Regions from separate parts of the Saccharopolyspora sp. NPDC003752 genome, predicted to be linked through region 1. Evidence: riboswitches for the same ligand, from Rfam matches in the RefSeq annotation. Region 1 holds a riboswitch; the other holds the start of a gene.
The links. A riboswitch is a leader RNA that binds a small molecule or an ion and turns the genes downstream of it on or off. The one in region 1 is predicted to bind thiamine pyrophosphate.
Positions count from the first base shown of each region.

Region 2: linked by a shared signal. The riboswitch ahead of thiO (glycine oxidase ThiO) and the one ahead of thiD (bifunctional hydroxymethylpyrimidine kinase/phosphomethylpyrimidine kinase) in region 1 are both predicted to bind thiamine pyrophosphate.

Region 1 is NZ_JBSGJZ010000001.1:582,342-589,340, forward strand. Features, by position in the region: gene ACWEV3_RS02780 (DUF2218 domain-containing protein) at 1-65, opposite strand, end outside; gene ACWEV3_RS02785 (polysaccharide pyruvyl transferase family protein) at 208-1,323, shown strand; gene tenA (thiaminase II) at 1,670-2,380, opposite strand; gene thiD (bifunctional hydroxymethylpyrimidine kinase/phosphomethylpyrimidine kinase) at 2,667-3,464, opposite strand; TPP riboswitch at 3,452-3,546, opposite strand; gene ACWEV3_RS02800 (hypothetical protein) at 3,663-3,920, opposite strand; gene ACWEV3_RS02805 (hypothetical protein) at 4,132-4,872, shown strand; gene ACWEV3_RS02810 (hypothetical protein) at 5,117-5,314, shown strand; gene ACWEV3_RS02815 (AMP-binding protein) at 5,437-6,999, shown strand, end outside.
Region 2 is NZ_JBSGJZ010000026.1:82,950-89,948, reverse strand. Features, by position in the region: gene ACWEV3_RS28970 (FUSC family protein) at 1-636, shown strand, start outside; gene ACWEV3_RS28965 (hypothetical protein) at 980-1,432, shown strand; gene ACWEV3_RS28960 (DUF3995 domain-containing protein) at 1,419-1,940, shown strand; gene thiG (thiazole synthase) at 1,962-2,726, opposite strand; gene thiS (sulfur carrier protein ThiS) at 2,818-3,018, opposite strand; partial or broken gene thiO (glycine oxidase ThiO) at 3,006-4,136, opposite strand; TPP riboswitch at 4,124-4,229, opposite strand; gene thiE (thiamine phosphate synthase) at 4,371-5,042, shown strand; gene ACWEV3_RS28935 (S1 family peptidase) at 5,175-6,302, opposite strand; gene ACWEV3_RS28930 (hypothetical protein) at 6,462-6,999, opposite strand, start outside.

The DNA of each region.
Region 1 (6,999 bases):
GACAACTGCTTGGCGTAGCGGGTCGGCTTGTCGGTGCCCACCTTCGCCTGCGATCGAATCGTCAAGATGCCTCCCAAGTTAAGTTAGCCCAACCTAATTGGTACCAGCGGTTGCCGGCGGGTGCGAGATCTCACTCGCCCCGGCCTTCGGGGTCGCCTCGTTGCTACGTTCGAAAGGGACTCGGCACCCGAAGGCTGGAGCCCACTGTTGACCAACCCGCCGACCATCTACCTCGTCGCCACCACCGGACATCCGAACTACGGGGACGAACTGATCGCCGCGGCCTGGCTGAAGCACCTGGCGCGCGTCGCCCCGGACAGCGAGATCTGGGTCGACTGCCCCAATCCCGGACCGAGCGAGGTGCTGCTCGGCCACCTGCACCCGCGGGCCCGGTTCACCGACACGTTCTGGCGGCTGTGCTGGGAAGCCCCGTCCGACGGCCCGTGGGAGGTCGCGTCGTTCGTGCAGCACGCGATCGACAACCCGGGGCTGGCGCCGCGCTGGGTGGCGGGCATCGAACTGGCCGCCCGGGTCGACCTGGTGCACATCATCGGCGGCGGGTTCGTCAACGGCATCTGGCCGCGCCACCTCGGCCTGCTCGCGGCCGCGGTGGCGGCGACCCGGCGGTCCGGCGGCCGGGCCGTGATGACCGGTCAGGGCTTCTGGCCGGTCGCGCCCGAAGCGGAGCCGCTGCTGCGCAACCTCACCGCGCAGTTCGACGTCGTCGACGTGCGCGACGAGCCGTCGGTGGCGCTGGCCGGTGCCGCCTCGCACACCGGCGACGACATGTTCTTCGGCGTCGAACCCGGCCTGTACCGGGACGACGACCTGCGCGAGGTCATGGTGTGCCTGCAGTCGGACCTGCTCGACGTGACGGTGCCCGCGCTGGCCGGATTCCTGCTGGACACCCTCAGTGAATGGGGCGTGCGACCCGAGCAGGTCGGCATCGTGGAGGGCATCCCGCGGGTGGACCGCGAGGTCTTCGCGCTGGTCGAGCACGACCTGCCGGGCGCCCGGTTCTACCCGTTCGCCGAGATCATGGATGCCGGGCTGCCCGCGGCGGCCGGGCAGCGCTGGCTGTCCAGCCGGTTCCACCTGCACCTGATGGCCGCGGCGGCCGGGGCGCACGGGGTCGCGGTGTCGATCAACTCGGGCTACTACACCAACAAGCACCGGTCGCTGATCGACCGCGGTTCCGGCTGGACGCTCAGCGAGGGACTGCGGGTCCCGGCCATGCCGACCAGCGGCGGATTCGCCACCGACGTGCTGCGAGAACTGAAGCAGGCCAAGGAAGAACTCGCGAAGGCGATCTACGGGCGCTGATCTACTCCTCGCCGCCGGCTGCGTCTTCGCGCTGCCGACGGCGGTCGGCGATGTAGAACGGCGCAGCCGCCAGCACGGGCACCAGCATGCCCGCGAAGACGATCAGAAGAGAAGTGCCCACGGCCGACGAAACTCCGTCCACGGGTGGAAGAATCCACGCTTTGCTCCTCGCCCGGACGGGCGTCTCGCAGAGAGCATCGCTGCACCGCACGATACGTTAGCGGTGCAACATGTGCGCCCGGTCACATCGAGTCGGCGCGGATTCTTCCTACCTCGCAACGGGTTTCGCCCGCCGCCGGGCCCGCCCGCGCAACTTGCGCCGCTGCGCGGACGAGCCGGGAAATCCTCATCCGAGGAAGCGCGCGGTGGGCCATTCCTCCCTGATCCAGGCGCTGTTCCAGAACAGCCACTCGTACTCGGTGGCCCGGGTGAACGCTTCGAGCATCCGCTGCCGGGTCTCGTCGTCAGCGGCCTCGGCGACCCGGTCGGTGAGGTCGCGGGCCGTCAGCACGGCCGCGGCGAACTCGTCGTCGGCGTAGGTCTGGATCCACGCCCGGTACGGGTGGCCCTCGGCGCCTCCGGTGGCCTCCAGGATCGTGGTGCCGACGTGCTGGTACACCCAGAAGCACGGCAGGATCGCCGCCAACAGCACCGGATACGGCTCGGTCAGCGCGTTCGCGCGCAGGAACGAGGTGTAGGCAAGGCAGGACGGGGACGTGCCGATCCCGGCGATCTCGGCGTCGGACAGGCCGAACTCGGCGACGTACCCGGCGTGCAACCGGCGCTCCTCGACCAGCGCGCCCTGCGAGGCGCCGGCGAGGAACGCGGCGTCCTCGGCGTTGTCGGCGCGCGTCGCAGCGGCGGCCAGCGCCTGCGCGAAACCGACCAGGTAGCGCGCGTCCTGCACGATGTAGAACGCGAAGCGGTCGCGGTCCAGGGTGCCGTCGGTCAGCGCGGCGTTGAACGGGTGCTCGACGATCGCCTGCTGAAGATCGGCGGTGTGCGCCCAAGCCTTGGCGCAGAAACCGTCGGCGGGCGGAGCGGGCAACGTGCTCATCAGAACCTCTCGTAGCGTGTGGAAGCCCTTGCGCACAGGGCTCTACAGGTGTTTGGGAAATCGGTTTTGGCTCTTGTTCTTGAAGCGGCGAAGCCGCTTAGCCCACGCTCGCAACTTGCACCGCCGCGGGTTCTCAGACTGTGCCCACCCCGAAGGGGTTCTTGGCGAGGACAGCCCCGATGCCGCGTATTGGACATACGTAAGTCGGGGATCCCACAGTCCAGACGGCGTCTGAGGTTCCGCTACCCGCACCGCCACGCAGAACGAGCTTGGAAACCCCGAAAGGTCACCACCAGTGGTGGAAGTGGTGGACTGGGCCGTGGCCGTGGCCCACGTCGAGCCGGTCGGAGGCTCGCAGGGCCTCCGTCAGGTACTCCTTGGCCTCGCGCACCGCTTCGAGCCAGTCGCCGCGCTGCGGTCGCAGCGCGGCGATCGCGGCCGACAGCGTGCAGCCGGTGCCGTGGTCGTTAGTGGTCGCGACCCGCTCGCTGGAGAGGAACTCGGCGATCCCGTCGCCGTACAGCAGGTCCACGCTGGTCCCGCCGTCGAGGTGGCCGCCCTTGAGCAGCACCTGCTTCGCCCCCAGCCCGGCCAGCCGCTCGGCCTGCGCGGGCATGTCGGCGGGGTCGGTGAGCTCCGGCTCGCCCAGCAGGTCCGCGGCCTCCGGCAGGTTCGGGGTGATCAGGTCCACCCGCGGCAGCAGCTCCTCGCGCAGCGCGCCGACCGCTTCCGGGGCGAGCAGCCGGTCCCCGCTCTTGGCGACCATCACCGGGTCCAGCACGACGTGCGGCGGCGCGTAGCGGTCGAGCACCTCGACCACCGCGCGGATCACCTCGGCATTGGCCAGCATGCCGATCTTGACCGCGTCCACCCGCACGTCGTCGAGCAGCGTGACCAGCTGCGCGGTGATGAACTCCGGCGGCACCTCGTGGACCTCGGAAACCCCGGTGGTCGTCTGCGCGACCAGCGCGGTGATCACGGACATGCCGTAGGCGCCGTGCGCCGAGAAGGTCTTCAGGTCGGCCTGCACGCCTGCTCCGCCACTGGGGTCGGTGCCGGCGATGGTCAGCACATTGGGAACCATGACGTCCCTCCGCTAGTACGAGCTAGGTCAGGTTCAACGGGTCTGTTCTCAGCCCGGCAGCCGGGCACCCCGCGTCACTGCCACCAACCTAACAACCGGGCCCGGCCCGCGACCACGCCCGCCTCGCTGTTTCCGAACCAGTTCCGCGAAGCGGTGCCAAGCGCAAGAGCCGCCCTGCCGCAGCCTCCCGGACGGCTCTCAGTCGATCAGGCCCACCACCACGCCGGCGGTGAGCACCTCGCCGGGCCGCACCTGGTGCCACAGCGTGCCGGTGGCCAGCGCGGAAACCCAGCCGACCGTCCGGCCGCAGCGATCGCCGCCCACCCTGATCTCCGCCAACCGGTCGCCCACCCGCACCCGGCTGCCGTCCGCGACCAGCCAGCACACCAGCACGCCGCGCGCCGGATCGCGACCGGCCTGCCTGCGCCCGAGTTCGGGGAAGTGCACCTCGGTCATCCCGCCCCCCCTAGATGATCGCCCCAGCATTGCCCCAGGTGCGCCGCGCGACAAGACCGTTCGGCGGCCGGACCACTCCGATCGCAGCCGCCCGCCTGCTCCGATCGGCCCACGCGACCCGAGCGGAATCGGCACAGCGATCGAATTCACACCGTGAAGGCACCCACCGGTAGGCAAGGGGACCCTTCATCGCGGACTAAAGTGGTTGATGATGGAAACCACGACCGATGCCCCGAGCTTCGCCCGTTCCCGCCGGCAACCCCGGCCGGAGGATCCCGCCCGGATCTGGGCCCCGCTGGCGGACCTGACCGAAGCCGCCGTGGCGGCCGCCGGCTCGGGGACGGTGGCGATCACCCGCGGATTCGACCGCAACAGCAGGCAGCGCGCGAAGGCGCTGCGCGAGCTGCTGAACCGGCGCGACGTCGACGCCGTCGAGGTGACGCCGGCTCCGGGCAGCGCCCGGCTGCTGGCCGACGTCGACGTCACCGCCGTGGTCAATCTGATCGGCGCCGGCTCGTGGCAGCCCTACCGGGTGGCCGCCGAGCTGCGCGCCCCGGTGCTCACGCCGAAGCCGGGCGACGGCCCGGCCGAGGAGGTCACGCGGGACGTGATCGCCCTGGCCGGCGACTCGGGCCACCGCGACGTCGCGATCTCGCACGTCGCCGTCCGCTCCGAGGACCCCGCCGCCAGCCGGCTCACCCTGACCTACGACGGCGAGCAGCTGACGGTGCCCGGCGGTTGGTTGACCATCGCGGTGCAGGGCAGCGAGCTGGAGGTCAAGGTCGGCGGCGTGGACTTCCCGGAGCGCACGCTGAGCACCGGCGAGATCCGGGTGGAGGCCTTCGACGCGCCGCACCGGCTGGTCCGCGACGAGCTGCCGATCGCCGACTTCGAAGAAGCGGCGGTCACCTTCACCGCCGAGGCGAACGGCCTGGTGGTCCGCCCGGTCTGAGCCCCAGCCCACCGACTCACGTCCGCAGCTTCGAACGGAGCTGCGGACTTCTGCCTTTCCGGGAACCGCCGTCCGAGTGAATGATCACTCGGAGTTTCCAGGCCACCCGATGGAGATGTGTTCTGAGCCACTCCCGCGAATGATGCTGGCATATGCCGTCACGGTTCATACCCAACCGCGTCCCTCGATCAATACCGCGCGCTGGAGGCAGAGCGCGCGAACTGCAACAGGGAGGCTGGGGATCGTGGAGCCCACCAAGCAGTGGCATGTGAGCTGCCGCGATGTCGCCGGCAGACGTCGGGACATGGCGGTGTTCGTCAACCAGGAGAACGTCGTGCTGATCGCCCCACCGGGCGAGACCGCAGTGCTGTCACCGCTGGAGGTCGGCAGGCTGCGGGCGGCCTTGCGCGACGCGATCGTGCAGGCCGCCACGCTCGAGTGAACACCCATCGAGGGCGGGGGCGGACGACGGTCCGCTCCCGCTCTCGTGATCTCGGCCTTCCCCGCGCAGTCCGCTCACGGCATTATCTACTCCCGGTAACCTGGCGACCGAGAGGTGACTGCGTGAGCACGTTCTGGCAACGATCAGCCGCGCTCCTCGGGCGCGGAACGTCCGGCCTGCACACGGCGTTCGTCCTGGCCAAGCAGGGGGTGATCAGCCCACTCCGGCCGGACAAGCTGCTGCGGGTCGTCCTCGCCTGGCGGCGCTGGGGCATCACGCCGCCGCTGGGCTTCGCCGTCGGCTCGGTGCGCCACGCCGACCGCCCGGCCGTGATCGACGAGCGCGGCGCGCTCAGCTACGCCGAGCTCTCGCAGCGCACCACCCGGTTGGCCAACGGCCTGCGCGACCGCGTCCCCGGCGGCACCCGGATCGGCGTGCTGTGCCGCAACCACCACGGTCCGGTCGAAACGATCGTCGCCGCCGCCAAGCTCGGCGTCGACGTGGTGCTGCTCAACACCGGCCTGAGCAGCCGCCAGCTCGTCGACGTGATCGCCGAGCAGCGGGTCGGCCTGCTCGTCCTGGACGCCGAGTTCCGCAGCCACCTGCCGAACCTGCCCGAGGACCTCGATGCCGTGCTGGCGTGGACCGAGGGCACCACCCGCCACGACACCCTTGAGCACCTGATCACCACCGCGCCGGCCAAGCAGCTGCCCCGGCCGGGCCGGCACTCCCGGATGATCGTGCTGACCTCCGGCACCACCGGAACCCCGAAGGGCGCCCGCCGCCCCGATCCGGCGGCGCTGGCCCCCGCGGCGTCGATCCTGTCCCGGGTGCCGCTGCACAGCGGCGAACGAGTGCTCGTCAGCGCGCCGCTGTTCCACACCTGGGGAATCGCCGCGTTCCAGCTCGGCTCGGTACTCGGCGCGACACTGGTGCTGCACCGCAAGTTCGATCCCGAGCACGCGCTCAGCGCCGTAGAGCGCCACCAGTGCACGTCGATGTTCGCGGTGCCGGTGATGCTGCAGCGCATCCTCGAACTCCCCGAACGGATCCGCACCAAGTACGGCCACGATGCGCTGCGCATCGTGGCGAGCAGCGGTTCGGCGCTGCCCGCCGACCTGGCCACCAGGTTCCAGCGCGCCTTCGGGCCGGTGCTCTACAACCTCTACGGCTCCACTGAGGTGTCGTGGGTGAGCATCGCGACACCGCACGACCTGCGCGCCGCGCCTGGCACCGCGGGCCGACCGCCGCGAGGCACGATCGTGCGCATCCTCGGCGAGGACGGGACACCGGTGCGCCGCGGCGCGACCGGGCGGATCTTCGCGGGCAACGACATGCTCTTCGAGGGCTACACCAACGGCAGCAGCCGGGAGATCCGAGACGGACTGATGTCCACCGGCGACCTCGGGCGCATCGACGCCGCCGGGCGGTTGTTCGTCGTCGGCCGCGAAGACGACATGATCATCTCCGGCGGCGAGAACGTCTACCCCAAGGAGACCGAGGACGCCATCGCCGGGATGCCGGAGGTGTCCGAGGCCGCCGTCATCGGCGTCGACGACGCCGAGTTCGGGCAGCGGCTCGCGGCGTTCGTGGCGCTCCGCGCCGACGGCGACCTGGACGCCGAGCAGCTGCGCGACCGGCTTCGCGGCAGGCTGTCGAAGTTCGCCATGCCCCGCGATGTGGTG
Region 2 (6,999 bases), on a different contig from region 1:
ATGCGGCTGGACCGGCCGCTGGTGAACGTGGGGATCAGCTTCGCGGCGAACACGGCGGTCGGCGCGGCGATCGCGCTGAGCGTCGGCTACGTCAGCTACCTGGTGCTGCCCAGCAGCATCCTGCCCGATGTGCGCGGCGCGGTGCGGTCGACGGTGTGGGCGGTGTCCGAGCTGCTGCGCAGCGTGCGGGCGGCCGGGCAGGGCGTTGATCTGCCCGCGGCATTGCAGGCCGCGAACGTGCTCGCGCTGCGGCGCACCCAGGACCTGCTGGGCATGCCCGCGCTGCTCGACGGGACCGGCGAGGAGACCGACGACGACCGGGCGACGCGCGCGGCGGCGATCGCGCTCGACGCGTTGCGCCAGGACGTCGCGACGCTCGCGTTCCGGCCGGAGTCCGAGCAGGCGATCGCGGTGCCGGCGCTGCGCGCGGTGGACGACCTGCTGGGCGGCAAGCCGACCGCGAAGATCCCGGACGTGCCCGAGGGCAGCGCCCCGGCGACGGAGCTGCTGGCGAGCTCGCTGGTGGAGAACGCCCTGCACGCCCGCCAGGCGATCGACCGGACCTTCGGTTACGACAACCCGTGGAAGAGCTACACGATCAGCTTCGTCCGCCCCGAACGCCTCCACATCCGCTGACTCCGGCGAGCACCGAAGCTCGGCAGGTGCATGGTGCGGCGCTTTCGCGCGAAACCGTCACCGGCACGCATGGCGAACGCCGCTTTCGCGCGAAACCGCCACCTGCACGCATGGCGAACGCCGCTTTCGCGCGAAACCGCCATCTGCACGCGTGGCGTACGCCGGTTTCGCGCGAAAGCGGCGTACAGAACGAGTTCCCGGACAGGCCGCGGAAACGTTCCTCAGGGCCGGGCATCAGCGTTGCCGGAAGTCCGGCGCGCTGCCGGCGACTCCCTCCTGCGGGGGAGGAATCTCCAGCCCCAGCGGGAGTTCTTCGCAGCGGGACGTGCTTATCGTCGCTCGCATGGTTGATTCTGATGTGCCGCGGCGCTGGCCTGCTTCAGCGGTGGCGGTGCTCCTCTTCGGTTATGCCGCGGGGAAGGCCGTTTTCGCGTCGCAGGGCCGACTCGGATTCCCGGGCGGGCCGACCGTGCCGGAGGCCGTCCAAGAGGGCTACTTCATGGATGCCGCCGGTGCGCAGTGGCTGGCCAGCGCGACCGGGATCGTGGGCGCGTGCGTGGCCCTCGCGACGGTGACTCCGCTGGGGCGTCGCGCGCCCAGGTCGTTGATGCTGCTGGTGCTGGCCGGGATGCTGCTGGCCGTCGGCGCCGGCGCGGCGATCATGGTCGTGGACGGCTTCATCGGCATCGGGGTGGGCTGGCAGTGGCACCACGGGGTCCTCGGGATCGTCGTGATCGGGCTGCTCGTGGCGATGATCCAGTCCTACGCGAAGGCGACGAAGCATGTCGTGGGCTGACCGGACGCGTGCCGGCGCGTACGGGGCGGCGGCCTGCGCCGCGGCCTACGGGTCGATGAAGCTGGCGCAGGCGCTGGGGGCCAATGCGCTGGCCGACAAGGACCCGCTGCGGCCGGACCTGCGCGAACGGTTGCTCGCCCGCGATCCGTTGTTCGTGGCAAGCCACTGGGTGCTGGCCGCTGCCGCGGTGGTCGGCGTCATCGTCGCGCTCGCCACCACCCGGCCCTGGCGCGCGCCCCTCCCGCGCCGGCTGCTGCTGACGATCGCCTGGACGCTCGGGATCCTCATGATCGTCCGGTCGATCGGGCCGCTGGGCATCGGCTTCGTCTCGGACGCGTTGGTGCTCACCGGGATCGACGTGCCGCCGCCCGAGCACGCCGCACTGGCCCGCGACCTGGCGCTCTGGGACCTGCTGCTGTGGTCGCCGTTCTTCCTGCTCTGGGGCGTGTGCTGGACGCTGGCCGGCCGTCGGCTGGGCAGGGACCGCCCGGCCCCGACGGTCCACTGAGGACTCGTCGGGGCGATCGGCTCACTCCAGGGGACGGCCGGGGCTGGATGCCTGCGCCCAGAAGCGCTTGGGGATCCGGCCCGCCAGGGCCGCGAGGCGGCCTCCCTCGACCGCCGCCCGCATCGCGGCCGCCATCCGCTCCGGGTCCTGGGCCCGGGTGACCGCCGTGGCCAGCAGCACCGCCGAGCAGCCGAGCTCCATCGCCAGCGCCGCGTCCGAGGCCGTGCCGATGCCCGCGTCCAGCACGATCGGCACCGACGCGCGGGAGACGATCATCTCGATGTTGTGCGGGTTCCGGATGCCCAGGCCGGTGCCGATCGGCGAGCCGAGCGGCATCACCGCGGCGCAGCCGGTCTCCTCCAGCTTCAGCGCCAGCACCGGGTCGTCGTTGGTGTAGGCCAGCACCACGAAGCCCTGGTCGACCAGCTGTTCCGCGGCGTCGAGCAGCTCCACCGGGTCGGGCAGCAGGGTGTCCTCGTCGGCGACGACCTCCAGCTTGACCCAGTTCGTCTCCAGCGCCTCCCGCGCCAGCTGCGCGGTCAGCACGGCCTCCGCCGCGGTCCGGCAGCCCGCCGTGTTCGGCAGCGCTTCGATGCCGAGCTTGCGCAGCAGGTCGAGCACCCCGGTGCCGCCGCCGGCGTCGGCCCGGCGCATCGCCACGGTCGTCAGCTCGGTTCCGGACGCGATCAGCGCGCGCTCCAGGACCGCGAGGTTCGTCGCCCCTCCGGTCCCGGTGATCAGCCGCGAACCGAACTCGCGGCCGGCGATCACCAACGGGTCGTCCATGACTCTCCTAACAACGGGTCCACCGAATCCGGGTAGCGCGGGATCCGGCGTGCTTCTGTTGCCTTGCAAGGGGATTCGTGCCAGCGGGGCGTCAGCCGCCCTGCACTGCGGTGAGGACCTCGATCGCGGCATCGGGGCGCAGCGCGGTCCCCGGCCACAGGGCGCGCGGCACCACGGCGCCGTCCAGCGCCACGGCCACGCCCCGCTCGGGCACCCCGAACTCCCGCAGCACCGCCGCGAGCGTTGCGTCGGCGGCGACCTGCCGGGTCTCCCCGTTGATCACGACGTGCACTGGTGTCCTCCCCATCGGCTCGGATCGGCGGCCTTGATCTCGACGGCGGGTTCCTCGTCGCGCAGCAGCGCGAGCACCGCCTCGACCGTCACCGGGGCGAGCAGGAAGCCGCCGCGGTGGTGCCCGGTGGCCGCCAGGACACCGGGTTCCAGCCAGCCGAGCACCGGCAGGTTGTCGTCGGTGCTCGGGCGCAGCCCGGCCGCGGCCTCGACCAGCCGGTATTCGGCGATGCCCGGCATCAGCCGCTCGGCGTCGGCGATCAGGTCCCGCACCCCGCCCACGGTGACCTCGGTGTCGAACCCCACCTCGTACTGGGTGGCGCCGAGCACCAGGCCGCCGTCGTCGCGCGGCACCAGGTAGGTCTGCCGACCGCGCACCGGGCCGCGGATCGTCCGGCTCGGCGGCGGCAGCGCCGTGCTCCGCGCGCGCAGGCGGAGGATTTCGCCCTTCACCGGCCGGATCCGGTCCCGCAGCGCGGGATGCAGCGCGCCCGAATGCACGCCCGCCGAGATCACCGCGACATCGCAGTCCACAGTGGAACCTTCGAGCTCCACCGCGCCGGGCCGGACGCGCTTCGCGTTCGCCGCGACGAACTCGACGCCCGCCGCGGTCGCGGCCGCGCGCAACGCGGCCAGCGCGAGGCGGTTGTCGACCGCGAGATCGCCCGGCACTTCGAGCCCGCCGCGCACCGCCGGGCCCAGCGATGGTTCGAGCCGCCGCACCTCCCGACCGGTCAGGCGGGTGACGGCGCGGCCGAGCCGCGCGAGGTACTCGACCAGGTTGTCGAGCTCCGCGCGGTCCGCGCTGTCGACGCCGACGACCAGGGTTCCCTCGCGGCGCAGCCCCGACGGCAGGCCCGAGGCCCGGGCGAGTTCGTCGGCGAACTCCGGCCACAGCCGCAGCGACGCCGCGCCCAGCTCCAGCAGTTCCTCCTCGCCGGGCCACGCCTCGGCGAGCGGCGCCAGCATTCCGCCGGCCACGTTCGAAGCCCCGGACGCCGGTTCGGCGTCGACGAGTTGCACATGATGCCCGGCGGCGGCTGCGCGCCACGCCACGGACATGCCGATCACGCCGCCGCCTACGACGACGACGCGTTTGTTCCGTTCTTCAGACACTCCACGCTCCCTGCGCCGGCATGACCCGGATCAGGTTCGACGGTCGGGGCCAACGCCCCCTCTCAGCCCGGCACCCGGGCTCCCGTGCTCACCGCCAACCACCGTACCCGGCGAGGATCGCCACGTCAGGGGTGAGGTCGAGCAACTTTCACAAACTTCGGGCGCCGAGTGGGAACGCGTCGGTGCCCGCGTTCACGCGATCCGGCGACCGCGTCGCGGGGAGCTACCCTGTGGGGCATGCCTGGATTGGACGGCTTCGGCATCCGCGCTCGCCTCGACGAGGCGCGGCTGTACCTGTGCACCGACGCGCGCGCCGAGCGCGGTGATCTCGCGGAGTTCGCGGACGCCGCCTTGGCCGGCGGGGTCGACATCATCCAGCTGCGGGACAAGAACCCGAACGGCGCCCCGCTGGAGGCCCGCCACGAGCTGGCGGCGCTGGAGGTGCTGGCCGAGGCGTGCCTGCGGCACGGCGCGCTGCTCGCGGTCAACGACCGCGCCGATGTCGCGATGGCCGCCGAGGCCGACATCCTGCACCTCGGGCAGGACGACCTGCCGGTGGAGATCGCCCGGCGCATCGTCGGCGAGCACGTCGCGATCGGCCGGTCGACGCACGACGTGGTGCAGGCGGACGCCGCCGCGATCGAGCCCGGCGTGGACTACTTCTGCACCGGCCCGGTGTGGACGACGCCGACCAAGCCGGGCCGCTCGGCGGCCGGGCTGGAGCTGGTGGAGCACGCCGCGGAGCACCGCGGCCACGGCCGGCCGTGGTTCGCGATCGGCGGCATCGGCCCGGACAACCTGGACCAGGCCCTCAAGGCCGGCGCGGAGCGGGTCGTCGTGGTCCGCGCGATCACGGAGGCCGAGGACCCGCGCGCCGCGGCCCGCGAGCTCCGCGACCGCCTGCCGTAACGCTCGACGGCTGGGCGATTTCGCGCGAAGTCGCCGTTCGCCACGCCTGGCAGGTGACGATTTCGCGCGAAATCGCCCTCCCCGGACGCGACGCGGCCCCCGGCCGGGTGCCGGGGGCCGGTCTGGTGGCGCTTACTGGGTGAGCAGGGTCAAGCCGTAGGCCTGCAGGATCTCGTTCACCGGCTGGAAGTAGGTCGTGCCGCCGGAGCTGCAGTTGCCCGAACCGCCGGAGGTCACGCCCTGGGCCTGGCTACCGGACAGCCAGGAGCCGCCCGAGTCGCCGGGCTCGGCGCAGACGTTGGTGCGGGTCAGGCCGGTCACCGTGCCCTGCGGGTACTGCACGGTCTGGTTCTTGGCCTGCACCGAACCGCAGTGCCAGCCAGTGGTGGAGCCGGAGCGGCAGATGGACGCGCCCACGGCGGACTCGGTGGAGCCCGCGACGCCGACGGTGCTGCCGTCGTACCGGTTCACCAGCGGGCGCGGGGTGTCGGCGGAGCCGACCCGGACCCAGGCGTAGTCGTTGCCCGGGAACGACGAGCCCTCGAACCGGCCGGTGGGCTGCGAAGTGGAGTCGCCGACGCTGCCGCAGTGCCCGGCGGTCACGAATCCGCCCTGCACCGAGAATCCGACGGAGCAGCGGGAGCCACTGCCGATGTAGTAGGCGTTGCCGCCGATGACATCGGCGTAGGTGCGGGGGTTCTCCAGCGATTCGGTGACGCGCACCGCATCCGTGATGACCCCGGAGGTGTGCACGAACCGCGCCGCGTCGGGGGCGGTGCCCGGCCTGGTGGTGACGACGACGGAGTTCACCTTGCCGTCGACGTACCAGCCGGAGACGCCCTTCGGGGCGATCGAACTGCGCAGGTTGAGGCCTTCGACGACCCCGTTGAGCTGCTCGATGCTGTAGATGACGAGCTTCGGCTCGGCGCCGGCCGCGCGCACCTCGTCGAAGCGGGCCTGGTCGGTGACGCCGACGACGAGCTTGCCGAGCGCCGGGTCGAAGTAGGACCCGCCGTAGGTGCTGCCCAGCGCGCTGCTCAGCCGCTCGTCGGCCTGGGCCGCAGCGGCTTCCTGGTCGAGGCGCTGGAGGGCCTGGTCCCGGTCCAGGCCGAAGTCGCGCTGCATCGCGTCTAGCAGGGTCGCCGCTTCTGCCGCGGGCGGCGCGGTTTCGGTCGCGGTGGCGGGCATGGTCAACGCGGCCACCGTTCCCGCCGCCAACATCACGGTCCCGGCCACCCGGGCCGCGAGTCTGCGCTTCATCTGATGTCTCCCTCTTCGTGAGCTGGATCTCATCGCCCCGTCGCCGATCCAGTATCAGAGGAGAACATCAGTCCCACATCCGCCTTTCGCCCCATTCGCCCAAAACGCCTCCTGCGCAACTCGATTGAGCTAGCGCAGGAGGCGTTCGGCCTGGATTTCCTATCCCCCAGAAGAAGACTGACGCGGCTCGCCGGTTTCGAGGGGCACCTCCAGGCGGCCCGACTCCGGCGCCTGGCTGGGCCGTTCGGCCGTGGTCGGCGCCTGCGTCGGCTGCTCCCGGGTGGGCGTCGGGGTTTCCGCGGTCGGTTGCACCGTCGGCTGCTGCGTCGGCGTCACCTCGGTCGTCGGCTGCGGCTGCTGGGTCGGGGTCTCCCGCGGCTTCGTCGGCTCGGCCGGGACGCTGGGCGCGCGCTGCTCGTCGCGCTGCAGCACCTGACCGAGCGTGGTGCCGCCGTCACCGCCGGAGAGCGGTTTTCCCGTCACTCCTTCGAATCCGGTGACGATCAGCATGCTCAGCGCGAACACCCCGGCGCAGCTCGCGGCCACCATCGCCCACCGGACGTTGCGCTTGCGCCGGTCGGCGGCCGGCTTCGCGGGCGCGACGACCTCGGTCGCCTCCCCCGCCTCGGCCACGTTCAGCATGCGGGTCGCCGCGTCGGTGTCGATCTTCGCCGTGCGGTCCTCGTCTACGACGGTT